Linked DNA regions of Pontibacter akesuensis. The protein of the gene in region 1 interacts with the protein of each later gene in a pairwise test. Links are inferred from orthologs where the notes say so. Each region holds a gene or a part of one and is shown on either strand. Other genes may lie near its edges.

Region 1 (6,416 bases):
GTGTTGCTTTCTACCTGCAGCAGCAATTCGCCGGCTTTCACCTTGTCGCCCTTGCGCTTCAGCACACGCTGTATCTGGCCTTGTGTCTCTGATAAAAGTGTCAGGCTCTGGATAGGGGCAAAGTTACCCTGAGCCGTGAAAGATTTATCCAGCTTGGTATTCTCCACCTCTGTAACAGTTACCGGAATAGCATCACTTTTAATTTCTGCTACTGCTGCATTGGCCGCCATTTGCTCCTTATTATCCATCAGTTTGAAACCAACGGCACCCAGAATCAGGATTACAACTACTATATAGATTATCTTTTTCATTTTGGATTTTGATGTATATCTTATTTAACTAATATTTCTAATTCTCCTGCTGCCTGCAGGTAATCCAGCTGGGCGATTTTATACTTTAGTCTCTCGTTATTCAGATTTGTTTTGGCCACACGCAAGCTTACTTCTGCATCAAGCAGGTCACTAAGCGGTGCCAGCGCCTCCTTATAGAGTTGGTTGGTCATGTCGTACACTTCCTGAGCTAGCTGCACATTTTCTTCCTGTGCGTTAATGTTGTTCTGGCTGGTACTCAACTGGCTCAGGGCATTGCTTAGCTCTACCTGTGTGTTCTTGTTGTATTGCTGGATATCCAAATCCATCTTTTTTAGCTCCACCTGGCGCTGCTGTACCTGAGCCTTCTTGCGCAGGCCGTCGAATACAGGTATGTTAAGCTGTAAACCTACCTGTGAGTTCGGAGACCACATGGCATCAGAGTTTCCAATCATCTGGCCATCGTACTGCGACTGATAGTTGTAGTTGCCAAAGGCGCTCAGAGAGGGGTAATAACCTGCTCTGATGTTTTCAATCTCATACGCCTTCAGTTCTTTTTGCTTGTTTAGAACCCTAAGCTCAGTACGCGCTGTGGCTGCTTCGCCAGCCGTGCCCAGTGTTGGCAGCTGCTCCAGCAATACCTCTTCAGCAGTGCCTTGCAAGGCTATTTGCTCATCGAGCGGCATGCCCATGAAGAACTTCAGTACATTCAGCTGCTGCACATAGGCCGCCTCCAGGTTTGCCTTCTGGTTCTCCAGGTTGATCTTGTTCACCTTTATGCGGTTTACATCCACCTTTTTAACCAGGTCGTTTTTGTACTGCAGTGTTAGTATCTTTTCAAGCTGGTTCAGCTTATCTAAGTTGGCGTTGATGCTGTTAAACTGCTCCTCGGTTTGCAGCACTTGGTAAAAAGCGCTGCCTACATTGTAAATCACATCTTCGGTAGCCATTTCTTTGCGAATACGGTACAGGTCTCCGGCGCTTTTAGCGGCTTTCAGCCCCACAAAGTATGATTTGCTGAACAGCAGCTGAGAAACTGATATACCACCCTGTACAGTGTTGTCTGTGCCCATTGGCTTAATAAGTGGACCTGTACCTTCTGGGTTGAAGTCAGCTGGTAACGCAATCATTGTTTTTTCAAGGGTTCTTACCGCTGTTCCTTTTATATCCACCTGCGGTAACCCGGCGCTTCTGGCTTCGTTGATTTGGTACTTCGCACCAAGCTCATCATAGGATGCCTTCTGAATGTCCTCATTGTGCTCAAGCGCATACTTTATACTTTCCTGTAGTGTAAGCTCCTGTCCCCGGCTGCTTTGTACAGGCCCCTGTGCAAAAGCAGGATGCAGAAACAGCGATAGCGCTCCTACTATAAAAAACTTTTTTATCACGGTATATTTTGTTTTGAATTGTTTATTTATTATTAGTTAGTTCTGAAATTAGAGAACTAAAAAGGGTAAATTTTTTTATTTCTGCTGTTCCCACCGCTGCAGCAGGCCCGGTAGTTCCGTTTTCAAGTACTTAAGAAAATCTGCCAGCTCCTGTATGTCTTTGTTATACTCTGGTGTGTTTGAGGATCGCTGGGCCACTACCTCGTTTAGTGTCTCTGAGAAGGCAGTGATGTTGTCGATTTCCTTTGTCACCAGCTCACGCCACCTGCCCAAGTTCAACCGGAAGTAACGCTTGCGGTCTCCGTTAAAGGTGATATAGTCTAAGCGGTTTAGCTGTTGCAGGAGGTTTAAGGCATTGCTCGTGGCACTTTTGCTGATGCACAGGGTTTCGCGGATCTCGTCGAAAGTGAGCTCGGGCTTGTCCGATACGTAAAGCAGGCCAATGATGCGACCTGCCGCTGGTTGCATTCCACTTTTCTCCTGGAATACACCAATCTGCTCTATCAGCGCCTGTTGCTTTTCGGTTAGGTTTATCATGCTACTTATCTTGTTCTCTAGTAAGAACAAGGCAAAGGTACAAATAGGTTCTTTTGGTTCCTAATTTTGAGAACTAATATTTTTTTCCCTCCATTCGCCCTCTGTGCCCTGCAAAGGTACTACCGGATTTTGTTATTGCAAGTCATGGTGCCTGATAGCCAGTTGTTGTTAACTTTACGATCCTAATTAGCCATACTTGCGTACGTTTTACTTGCGTGCCTAAGTTTGGCGCGTTCCTGAATCCCGCTGAAGGAGAGAATCATGCGTGGTTTCAGTCATTTTACAATTAAACAGAATATATATGGCATCCGAGTATAGCAGGTGGTATCACCCGTACGAGATTAACGACAAGTATAAAAAGAGAGTAGCTTACTTCAGCATGGAGTTCGGTATTGACCAGGCGCTGAAGATTTATTCCGGCGGCCTCGGCTTTCTGGCAGGTTCGCACATGCGCAGCGCCTACGAGCTCAGGCAGAACATGATCGGTATCGGCATGCTCTGGAAGTATGGCTATTACGACCAGCAGCGCAACGAGGACCTGACCATGCGCCCGCATTTCCAGGAGAAGAACTACTCTTTTCTGGAGGACTCTGGAATTACGGTGCGTGTGCTGGTGGATGAGCACCCGGTGCTGGTAAAGGCCATGGTGCTGAAGCCGGAGGTGTTCGGCACCATCCCAATGTACTTCCTCACCACCGACATTCCAGAAAACGACCACCTGGCCCGCACCATCACGCATCACCTCTACGATCCGGAGCAGCGTGCGCGCATTGCGCAGAGCATTGTGCTGGGGATAGGCGGCGCGAAAGTAGTGGAGGCCCTGGGCGGCTCCGATATTTACCACATGAACGAGGGGCACGCCCTGCCGCTGGCTTTCCGCCTGTTTGAAGTATACGGCAAGCTAAGCGAGATCCGCAAGCGATTGGTGTTTACCACGCACACGCCGGAGAAAGCCGGCAACGAGGAACACGACATCCACCTGCTCGATGACATGAGCTTCTTTAACGGCGCTTCTATTGAGGAGGTGCGCGAACTGACGGGCATGCACGGGCAGATGTTCAGCCATACCCTGGCAGCCCTGCGCCTGGCGAAGGTGGCCAACGGCGTTTCGCAGCTGCATGGCGAGGTATCGCGTGATATGTGGTACGAAAACGAGGGCGTTTGCGAAATTAAGGCCATTACGAACGCGCAGAACTTTAACTTCTGGACGGATATGGAGCTGTGGCATGCACAGGAGCGGGATGATAACGCAGCCATGACCAGGCGAAAGGAAGAGCTGAAACGCGTGATGTTTAAAGAGGTGGCCGACCAGGCAGGAAAGCTTTTCAGGCCGGATGTGCTGACAATTGTGTGGGCGCGCCGCTTTGCCGCTTACAAGCGCGCTGATTTGCTGGTGCGCGACATGGAGCGCTTCATGAAGCTGATCTCGAATAAGGAGATGCCGGTGCAGGTGATCTGGGCCGGAAAGCCTTACCCATTCGATTACGGCGCCATCAATATTTTCAACAAGCTGGTTAAAATGTCGCAGGTACTGGACAACGTGGCGGTGCTGACGGGCTACGAGATCGAGCTGTCGCGCAAACTGAAGCAGGGATGTGATATCTGGCTCAACACGCCGCGTCGCCCACGCGAGGCCTCCGGAACAAGCGGCATGACGGCCTCTATGAACGGAGCCGTGAACGTGTCGGTGCAGGACGGCTGGTTGCCAGAGTATGCCCGAAACGGGGAAAACAGCTACGTGCTGCCTGTTGTGGATACCACCATGCCTGACGAGCGGCAGGACGAGCAGGACTATAACAACCTGATGAACCTGTTGGAGAACGAGATAGTGCCAACTTACTACCGCGACCGCGAACGCTGGCTGTACATCATGAAGCAGAGTATGCGCAACGTGGTACCGCAGTTTGAGTCGAACCGCATGGCACATGAGTATTACGAGCAGCTGTTTAATAGCTAGTTTTTTGGTAGCAAGTAGCACGACACACGATTTAAGACAAAGGGTTTAGTAAAAACAGACCTAAAGAAGAGGGCCGTTCAAACTTGAACGGCCCTCTTCTTTTAAATGAATAATGATTCTATACTTAAGTTCGTGATACATGCATCGTGCTACGCATTACACCTTCTCCGGAATACGCTGCAGGGTGTCGAGCAGGAAATCCCAGTACTTCTGCACTGAGCTGATCTGTACTTTCTCGTCAGGGGAGTGAGCGCCGCGGATGTTTGGTCCGAAGGAGATCATTTCCATGCCCGGATAATTAGCACCAAGTATACCGCACTCCAATCCGGCATGGCAGGCGCTTACTTCCGGTTCGCTGTTAAACTTGCTGCGGTACAAATCGCTCATTAACTGTATGATAGACGCGTCTGGGTTAGGCGCCCAGCCAGGGTAGGAGCCATTTAAAGTTACTTCGGCTCCAGCCAACTCTAGCGTGGCCTGTATGGCAGTGGCCAGGTCTTCTTTCTCTGAGTCTACAGAGCTGCGGGTAAGGCAGAGGATTTTGTAGCTGCCATCCTTCACTTCCACGCGCGCCACGTTGTTGGATGTCTGCACCAGGCCTGCAATTTCTGGGCTCATGCGGTAGATACCGTTGGGCGTAGCATAAATGACGCGCAGCAGGGTAAGCGTAAAGGCTTCGTTCGCTACCTGATCCGGGGCGTCTGCCGTTTCTAACACGATCTGCAGGTTCGGATCGGTGGCTTTGTACTCGGCTACAAGTATGGCTTTTTGTGTGGCCACATACTTCTCGAACGCATCCTTGTCGCCTACAGCCACCGCAACAATTGCCGAGGATTCCCTTGGGATCGCATTGCGAAGTCCGCCGCCATCAATCGAACTAACCCTCAGGCCGAACTGCTTCACCGCGTTGTGCAGCAGGCGATTCACCAGCTTATTTGCGTTGCCGCGGCCAAGTATGATGTCCATACCTGAGTGGCCGCCGGTCAGGCCTTTGACGATTAGTTTGTAGCCCGCCATACCTGCCGGTGTTGCCTCCTGTGTATAGGTGCCTGTTGCCGTCACGTCCACGCCGCCTGCGCAGCCAATGGTCAGTTCACGGTCGTCCTCAGTATCCAGGTTCAGGAGGATGCTGGCATCCAGCAGGCCGCCTTTCAAGCCAAGGGCACCCGTCATGCCTGTTTCCTCATCGATGGTGAACAGCGCTTCGATGGCAGGGTGCGGAATATCTTTGGATGCAAGTATAGCCATGATGGTAGCGACGCCAATGCCGTTGTCCGCGCCGAGGGTCGTGCCGCGGGCTCTTACCCAGTCCTCATCCACGTACATGTCGATGCCCTGCGTGTCGAAGTCAAACGCGGTATCGTTATTTTTCTGGTGTACCATGTCCAGGTGGCTTTGCATGGCGACGGTCTGGCGGTTTTCCATGCCCGGCGTGGCAGGCTTTTTAATGATGACGTTGCCCGTCTCATCCTCCAGTGTCTCCAGCCCTAGTTTCCGGCCAAATTCTTTCATGAACCGGATCACCCGTTCTTCTTTTTTAGAGGGGCGCGGGACAGCGTTTAAATCGGCGAAATTCTCCCAAAGTGCTTTGGGCGCTAAGTTGCGTACTTCAGAACTCATAGTTTTTTGTTTTATGTTCCAGATGGTAGCAGGCGCTGCTGCAGGCTTAAAGGTACAAAATTCAAGCTGGAGAAAAGCGCCTGCCGCAGGTTTTCAGCTTTAGGCTGAGTGGTGGAGCAATGTAATCTTCAAAGTATAAAAAGGTTTGCCCAAGTATAAACCCGGAGAGGCTCCCTCATACTTAACGTAAGCTCAATGGGTAGGCAGGGGCTGTCAGGGAGTTTCCAGCTGCACATCACCACCCACCGGATACCCCACACAGGTCAGTACGAGCCCTTTTGCCAGGTCCTTCTCGGTGAGCACCTCGTTGTACGACATCCATACTTTACCGCTGGTGCAACGTGCCGTGCAGTTGCCACATTTGCCAGCCTCGCAACTATAGGGCATGGGCAAACCTGCTTTTCGGGCGGCCCGAAGAATGGTGTCCGGATACTGCACGGTTAACGCATGCGCTTTGCCTTTTGAGTAAAGCGTAACCCGATGCGGCCTCGTGTCCGGTGGCTGTTGCGCCACGGCTACTTTGCTGGTGTTGAAGTTTTCGCGACGGATGTTCTGTTGCGGCACGTTCGCCTGGCGCAGGGCGTAATAACACATGCGCATGTAGTT
Region 2 (2,934 bases), 950 kb from region 1 along the record:
ACCTCTGGCAGCAGTCGTGAAGAACTTGTCGTCTTCCTGCATCGAGCCATCAGCGCGCATCGCGTCTGTCTTAGCCCAGGCACCACCACCGGCAATCTGCAGGTACGGGCCGATAAAGGCGTCCTCCTTCAGGATGTTGCCATACAGTTTAAGGCGTAAGCCTAACATGGCAGTACCCATCTGGGCATCAAACATGCTTCCCATCATAGTACCTGTGCCTTTGGCCTCTGTACTACCATACGTCAGGTGCAGACCTGCATCAAACGAAGGGCTGATATAACGGTTAAGCGAGAGACCACCACCCCATTCCAGGTCACCGAAGTCTTTGTCGCCTGTGATGTCTCCTTTATACTGTAAGGCACTTCCGTATATCTGTATGTTCGTTCTTTGATCGCCGCTTTGTGCAAACAGGTTAGAACTTGCTGAAAGCAAGAACACCAGTGCAAAAGCCATTTTACAAATTTTCGATAATTGTGTTTGCATAGTTCTACAATGTATATTTTGATATGACAATACGTGCATATAATTAATCAAGTTTACTTTCTTTTCTAAAAAATGAACCCGATGCCGTTTAGAAGCCTGTATAGCCGCACGCTTTATGAGAGAGAGGAAAGTTTTATCCATAGGCTGATCAGAGTTTAATAAAACATAACACCTTGGAAGCCACACCGTAATTTTGCACTCTTTTTATTCAAGTGTGGCTAAACCTATACTTCAAACTGATACGACAGCACAAGGTTGTTTTCTGAAAAAAAATTTGATGCAAAGGGTCTAAAATGAGTGTGAGCACAAGAAAAAGGGCTGCCAGCAACAGTGTGGTAATCCTTAGCATACTTCCGGTTCAGTACCTGCTCAGGTTCTCTTCTTCATGAGCCGCTCAATGTCGTCGGCCTCTAGCGGGATGTGTTGCATCAGGTCCTTTGGCCCGCTCTTCGTGATCAGGATGTCGTTCTCCAGGCGGATACCGATGTTCTCTTCCCATATATAGATGCCCGGCTCGCAGGTAAACACCATACCCTCCTCAAAGGGGCGGAATTTATTTCCCACGTCATGCACATCGAGGCCTAGGTGGTGGGAAGTGCCGTGCATAAAGTATTTTTTGTACAGCGGCTTGTCCGGGTCCTGGTTGCGCACGTCTTCCTCCTTCAGCAGGCCGAGTTTAATAAGCTCGTTCTCCATCAGCGTGCCGACAAACTTGTGGTACTGGTCGAGGGTGTTGCCCGGCACCAGCATTTGGATGGCCGTTTTCATCACCACCAGCACCGACTCGTATACTTCGCGCTGCCGCTTGGTAAAGGTGCCGCTCACGGGAATGGTGCGGGTCATGTCGGCGGCGTAGTTGGCATATTCGGCACCAAAGTCCATCAGCACCAGATCACCGTCCTTGCATTCGCGGCTGTTGTCCACGTAGTGCAGGATGCAGGCATTCTGGCCCGAGGCAATAATGGGCGGGTAAGCGGGGCCTTTGGACCGGTTGCGCAGAAACTCGTGGTACAGTTCCGCCTCTATCTCATACTCCATCACGCCGGGTTTGATGAAGCCGAGCAGCCGGCGAAACGCCTTGTCCGTGATGTTACAGGCCTCCTGTATCAGCGCTACCTCCTGCTCAGATTTAATGGCACGCAACTGGTGCATGAGGGGCGCACTGCGCTCATACTTGTGCAAAGGGTAGTGCGCCTGCAGTTTCTTGATAAAGCGGGCATCGCGGGTTTCTACCTCCACCACGGCACGCAGGTGCTCGTTGCTGTTCAGGTAAACGTGCTCGGCCTCGAAGATCAGCGAGTTCAGGACCTGATCGAACTGGTGGGTCCAGTAGATCTGCTGGATGCCCGACACCTCCCGCGCCTGCTCCTTGGTAAGCTTGTAGCCCTCCCAGGTCAGGATGTGGTCGTTCGTTTCGCGCACAAACAGGATTTCCTGCGTCCGCTGGTCTTTGTAATCCGGGAAAAGCAGCAGGATGGTTTCCTCCTGGTCCACGCCGGTCAGGTAAAACAGATCGCTGCTCTGGCGAAACGGCATCGTGCCGTCGGCACTGGTGGGCATTACATCGTTGGCGTGGAATATGGCGATGGAGGCTGGCTTTAGCAGCCGGCAGAAGTTCCGGCGGTTGTGCACAAACAGCTCCTGCCCGATAGGATTGTATTTCATCGTTTTATTTCTTTGATGTATAGGAGTAGCTCAGGGGTTAAAAATAGTATAAATATATAGCTTCAGCAATTGGAAAGTGCCTACTAGGTTTTAAAGCCACCAAATTTACTATGGTATAAACCACGCATTAGGTTACTATCACTAAAACTTGTGTAGCCAGCAAGTATGGATTTGGAAAGTACAAAGTAAAATTTATACCTTTAGCACAACACTTTAGGGGTGTCCTGTCGCCAAACAGAAAGGCAGGACTGAGAAATACCCTCTGAACCTGATACAGTTAGCACTGACGAAGGGAAAAGTTATGACGAGATACACACCTGTCCTCCTGCTTCTTCTTAATTCTGCTCGGCCAGTAAGCGCCAGTGCTAGCTGCATCCTATCCCGAGCAAACAATGACAATTTTCTTAAACAACCAAGCTAAGGAGCTCTCTGAGCCTTCCTCCGTATCTGCTTTGCTTCAGCTTTTGCAACTCGAGCAACAGCGTGGCATAGCCGTGGCCGTTAACGACCAGGTCTTACCCCGAAGCAACTGGGCCTCCTACCTGCTGCAGCCCAACGACCGACTCACGCTCATTCGCGCTACCCAGGGCGGCTGATGCTCCTTTTCCCCTTTCAACAGAAAATCAACAAGAAGAAAACATGAGACAAGACAAAACCCCTACCGCCAGTGCCATTACGCGCACGCCATTTCCGGGCTCACGCAAAGTGTACGTACCGGGCCAGCTACATAATATAAAAGTAGCCATGCGCGAAATCTCCTTAGAAGATACCTTAACCAAGTTTCTG

The links. Proteins that work in one complex are often made in the same cells at the same time.
Region 2: the proteins of A0W33_RS15700 (region 1) and A0W33_RS11820 interact in binary tests that used the Escherichia coli proteins (3 or more experiments, as listed by UniProt). The link is inferred for Pontibacter akesuensis from one-to-one orthologs.

The regions. Positions count from the first base shown.
Region 1 is NZ_CP014766.1:3,720,741-3,727,156, forward strand. What follows is about bases 3,579-6,416. They hold A0W33_RS15700 (aminoacyl-histidine dipeptidase), read right to left. Parts: upstream 5,811-6,416; coding sequence 4,347-5,810; downstream 3,579-4,346. Other genes in these bases: glgP (alpha-glucan family phosphorylase), read left to right, coding at 3,579-4,190; A0W33_RS15705 (ferredoxin--NADP reductase), read right to left, coding at 6,024-6,416. Also shown: A0W33_RS15680 (efflux RND transporter periplasmic adaptor subunit), read right to left, coding at 1-311; A0W33_RS15685 (TolC family protein), read right to left, coding at 332-1,696; A0W33_RS15690 (GbsR/MarR family transcriptional regulator), read right to left, coding at 1,772-2,233; more of glgP, read left to right, coding at 2,535-3,578. UniProt on the Escherichia coli protein: Dipeptidase with broad substrate specificity. Requires dipeptide substrates with an unblocked N-terminus and the amino group in the alpha or beta position.
Region 2 is NZ_CP014766.1:2,769,476-2,772,409, reverse strand. It holds A0W33_RS11820 (aminopeptidase P N-terminal domain-containing protein), read right to left. Parts: upstream 2,149-2,934; coding sequence 853-2,148; downstream 1-852. Other genes in the region: thiC (phosphomethylpyrimidine synthase ThiC), read left to right, coding at 2,788-2,934; thiS (sulfur carrier protein ThiS), read left to right, coding at 2,541-2,744; A0W33_RS11825 (OmpA family protein), read right to left, coding at 1-483.